DNA from 2 places in the Shewanella sp. CAL98-MNA-CIBAN-0140 genome. Region 1 is predicted to be linked to the other one. Evidence: riboswitches for the same ligand, from Rfam matches in the RefSeq annotation. Region 1 holds a riboswitch; the other holds the start of a gene.
What was found. A riboswitch is a leader RNA that binds a small molecule or an ion and turns the genes downstream of it on or off. The one in region 1 is predicted to bind thiamine pyrophosphate.
Positions count from the first base shown of each region.

Region 2: it holds a riboswitch for thiamine pyrophosphate, as region 1 does, so the genes downstream of both, thiC (phosphomethylpyrimidine synthase ThiC) here and AAEY93_RS00250 (TonB-dependent receptor) in region 1, are expected to answer to the same signal.

Region 1 is NZ_JBEOPI010000001.1:57,625-60,118, reverse strand. Features, by position in the region: gene AAEY93_RS00250 (TonB-dependent receptor) at 1-1,426, opposite strand, end outside; TPP riboswitch at 1,484-1,591, opposite strand; gene AAEY93_RS00245 (YcfL family putative periplasmic lipoprotein) at 1,717-2,109, opposite strand; gene AAEY93_RS00240 (PaaI family thioesterase) at 2,172-2,494, opposite strand, start outside.
Region 2 is NZ_JBEOPI010000024.1:30,912-33,405, reverse strand. Features, by position in the region: gene AAEY93_RS13335 (TonB-dependent receptor) at 1-259, opposite strand, end outside; TPP riboswitch at 524-623, shown strand; gene thiC (phosphomethylpyrimidine synthase ThiC) at 833-2,494, shown strand, end outside.

The DNA of each region.
Region 1 (2,494 bases):
ATAATGCAATATGGCCCCCCCACATATCTTCTGACGGGGCAAAACCATCCTTATTACTGTCACTGTAATCACTATCACGACGCTCTAATCGTAATCCTGTAGACAATAAATAATCATCGCCTAAATGACTGTCTAACTGACCAAATACTGCATAGTTGGTCGCATCGTAACTTGACTGCAGCACTTCATCTGGATAAGTGTTGTATTCTGAATATAAGTCATTATCTTCTTTCAAATTCATCGCATACACACCCACTAACCAGTCGGTGCTATCTGCCCAAATTCGTCCGCCATTTTTTGACGATAGACGAAACTCTTGAGTTAAGGTTTTGCGGTCACCCTCTTTATCCCAGGTATAATCATAAACACAAGGTTCGGTAACATTAACGACACCATCGGCATCATAAGCCGTACAAGCTTTACTTGCCCAATAATCGGAATTAGCCCAATCGCCATCATAACCATTATGGTGGTTGGTTTGCGCGAATGAGGTTAACGAGGTGAAGTCAAATGTTTGCACACCAGTATAAATAAACTTAATCCCAGCCCCTGTGGTTTTTTGGGTATCGATGCCGGGTTGGTCGGTTAAGGTGTTGCTGCGATTATTATCCAATGTCCACACATCATAGCCATTATCAAAATTTGCATGTAACAAGGTTAAATCAACTTGCAGATCGTCGGTAGCATACCAACGTAATTTAGCTCTGGCAGTTAACTCGTCACGTTCATTGGTATCGTCGCGATTAAGATAAAGGTTGTCACGGTAGCCGTTTTGGTTATGTTGCTCTAACGATACTCGATAGAGCAATTTGCCTGAATCATTTAGCGGACCGGAGCTGAAACCAGAAAGAGTAGCAAGATTATCATCACCTAAGCTGACTTTTGCACCATGCTCAAACGATTCAGTGGGGTCATTGCTTTTTAAGTAAATTAATCCGGCTAACGCGTTGGCACCATATTGGGTGCCTTGTGGACCACGTAAGACTTCCACCTGCTGCATGTCGTACATGCTCGACACCATACCAAGGCCAGATAAGTCGATGTCATCGACCACAAAACCAACTGATGAGTTAGGTGCGCCTTGATATTGTTCTTGCTCACCAACGCCGCGAATTTGAAAATATTTAGGACGAGAGCTGCCGCCGGACCAATTAAAGTTAGCGATAGAGTTAAGCACATCTTCGAAATGTTGTGCGCCTTCATCTTCAAGTTGTTGAGCGTCAATGACGGTCACGCTAGAGGGCATTTTATCAAGACTGATATTACTAAAATCAGCATTAACAATAATGACTTCCATTTTTTCATATTCGGGGGTGACGCTTTCGATATCAGCAGTTTTAGCCATAACAATCGGCGAGCTTAACGCTGCAAAAACAGCTAATGCTATGGGTGTCTGGTGTAACGTAGTAGGATTTATCGTGAACATAGGACCTCAAATGATTATTTTGAGATCCGGCAAGAGTAGAGAATAAGAGGTGCACCTAACGATAGTGTGGCCCATTCCTACGCCGGTATAAGCCGGATCAGGTTCTAAGGGTTCGTCATACAGACATCTCAGTTCAGGTTTTACTGAACACCCCTTGGCGATCACGATTATAAACTAACTCCTGTATGATTACACTCGCTACAATACAATTTGATAACGTAACGATGCAATTTATTAACTACCAGGCTTGGTCACATCACGTAAACCTCTTCAATAACGTCGCGATGATATTAATAAGAGAAGGTTTCACGCACATAAATCTCAAATCGTGTCGCTTGCGCATTGGGGGCAACCGCACTGACTTGTAACTGCTGCTTGCCATGTAATTTAATCGACTTCCAACTGCTTGCTTCATCTTCAACCGTCAATCCACTGGCATCAAACCAAGTGAATTTATATTGTAGGCGCAAGTCAGTACTCGATTGACTTTGAATTAAGGCTGAAGCTTTAATTAAATCAGCGATCATAATGGCTGAAATATCCACCACAGCGACCTCATTAGCAAACGATGAGTTATCAACCCTCACTTGCCCCGCAGAATCCACTGCGATGCCCGCGGTATTATGCGCGCAGGCACTCAGTAGCAATGTTGTCGCGATAAACCATAATGAAGCTAGTTTCATACAATATCCCCCTCAAAACCGATGCAATTATAGCCGTGGCTTAATAAAGATCCAAGGCATGGCTAATCTAATAAAAAATGAGCTCGTGCTGTGGCAATAAGTTGCTTTCGGTTGGTTTGCCAGCAGTTCATGCTTACATTTGCCACCCGACGACCTTGACGGGTAATTTTACATTCAGCAAAGGTATCTTGATGCAAACCTGCGCGTAAATAATCAATTGAAAAATCGACAATTTTAGGCACTTTCTTGGCTTGCATAAATACCATTAGCTGCACAATAGCGGACATTTCCATAAACCCAGCAAGCACCCCACCGTGTATAGCCGGCAAAATAGGATTACCAATATTGTCATCTTTGGCGGGCAGTCTAAACACCATCTCATCAC
Region 2 (2,494 bases), on a different contig from region 1:
GTAAGGCTGATACGCCACCGGCTTGTGAAAAATCGACGCCTTGTTTTTTGAGTAGATTTTCTGCTGAGCCTAACAGGTCTTTATGTGCAGTTTGTTGTCCGTGTACCGTGACGTGTTCAATGCGAGAGCTATCTTGTGCAGTGTACTGCTTAGCTATCACTTGTGGCGTAATGGCAACACTGATCGCCAATGCGATTGATGAGTAAAGCCAAGGAGTATTGCTTAATACATTAAGTGTTTGCTCAGTCGATTTTGTCAAAACGATCACCTTTTTCGGTCAAGGATATGTACCATTGATGAATGCTATTAATGGTACATATGAGATTTGAAAAAATTATAACCTGCTAATAAACTTAATAAATGCGGCATATTGTCGCACCTTTGTTTAAACTTGCGTCATAGGATGAGTTAATATTTTAATGACACATGAGTCAGGCTATCCACTACGCCGATAAGTGATGATATTGGTACTATTTACACATTAAGGTCTTGTTATTTTGATACAAGCTTGCTTATACTGGCGGACATCTTGTCGGAGTGCCATTATGGCTGAGACCGTTTATTCGGGATCCGTTGAACCTGATCAGGCTAGAACCTGCGAAGGAAACAAGCGTAATAATCATGATTATTGAGGAAGATAAATAAAGTATTAACAACAGAATAAGTGATGCTTAATCCCGGGTCTATTTATCGGTTTTGATATCCTGTTAGGTTATTATTTTACTATTTTTTACATATGATTATTAACGTGAACAATAGCGTTTGTATTGTTCACTGCTGCTATCAACACCTCTCCAGACAAGCAACTCTACTCTTAATAATGAGGTTGCTAATGTCAAATCCAAACCGTCGTCAAACTCGAGCTAACGCTCAACAATTTATAGATACCCTTAAACCGTTACAACACCCTAATTCTGAAAAAGTCTATTTACCCGGCAGCCGCGCGGACATTAATGTTGCTATGCGCCAAGTTAATCAATCTGATACCGTGATGGGTGGCAGCGATGCCGAGCCCATCAAGCAAGCTAATCCGCCTATTATGGTGTACGACTGTGCCGGTGCTTATTCTGATCCCCGAGCCAATATCAACGTCCGCCAAGGTTTGGCTAAAATTCGCCAAGCTTGGATTGATGAACGTGCTGACACCGAACAATTATCCGCAGCAAGTTCTGGTTTTACGCAGCAAAGACTCGCCGACGATGGTGTAGACCATTTACGTTTTGATGCTCTTGTTGCCCCGAAACTCGCTAAAACAGGCAAATGTGTGACCCAAATGCACTATGCTCGCCAAGGCATTATCACCCCAGAAATGGAGTATATTGCCATTCGTGAAAACATGGCTCGCAGTGAGGTTACAGACAGTGTACTGACTCAAAAAGCACCTGGGGAAGCTTTTGGCGCGCATATCGGCCAGTTAATTACCCCTGAATTTGTTCGCGATGAAGTGGCTCGAGGTCGAGCGATTATTCCGCTTAATATTAATCACCCAGAAACTGAACCTATGATTATTGGGCGTAACTTTTTGGTTAAAGTGAATGCCAATATTGGCAATTCAGCAGTGACATCTTCAATTGAAGAAGAAGTTGAAAAACTGGTGTGGTCCACTCGTTGGGGCGCAGATACGGTAATGGACTTATCGACAGGGCGCTATATTCATGAAACGCGTGAATGGCTTATTCGTAATTCTCCAGTGCCTATTGGCACAGTCCCCATTTATCAAGCATTAGAAAAGGTTAATGGGGTTGCTGAAGATCTTAATTGGTCAGTGTTTAGAGATACCTTAATTGAACAAGCTGAGCAGGGAGTGGATTATTTTACTATCCACGCCGGCGTGTTATTGCGTTATGTGCCGATGACGGCTAAACGCTTAACCGGTATTGTGTCGCGTGGCGGTTCTATTATGGCTAAGTGGTGTTTAAGCCACCATAAAGAAAGTTTCTTATATGAACATTTTCGCGATATTTGCCAAATTTGTGCTCAATATGATGTGTCGTTGTCATTAGGCGATGGCATGCGCCCCGGCTCTATTGCCGATGCCAATGATGAAGCCCAATTTGCAGAATTAGCAACCCTAGGTGAGTTAGTTAAAATTGCATGGCAATATGACGTGCAAACGATTATTGAAGGCCCTGGTCATGTGCCGATGCAGCTGATTAAAGTCAATATGGAAAAACAATTAGCCCATTGTGACGAAGCGCCATTTTATACCTTAGGCCCACAAACCACCGATATTGCTCCTGGTTATGATCATTTCACCTCGGGGATTGGTGCTGCCATGATGGCCTGGTACGGCGTGGCAATGTTGTGTTATGTCACCCCCAAAGAGCACCTGGGTTTACCTAATAAAGATGATGTAAAGCAAGGACTCATCGCGTATAAAATTGCTGCCCATGCGGCAGATGTGGCTAAGGGACATCCTGGGGCTCAAGTGCGAGATAACGCCTTATCAAAAGCACGTTTTGAATTTCGCTGGGAAGACCAATATAACTTAGGT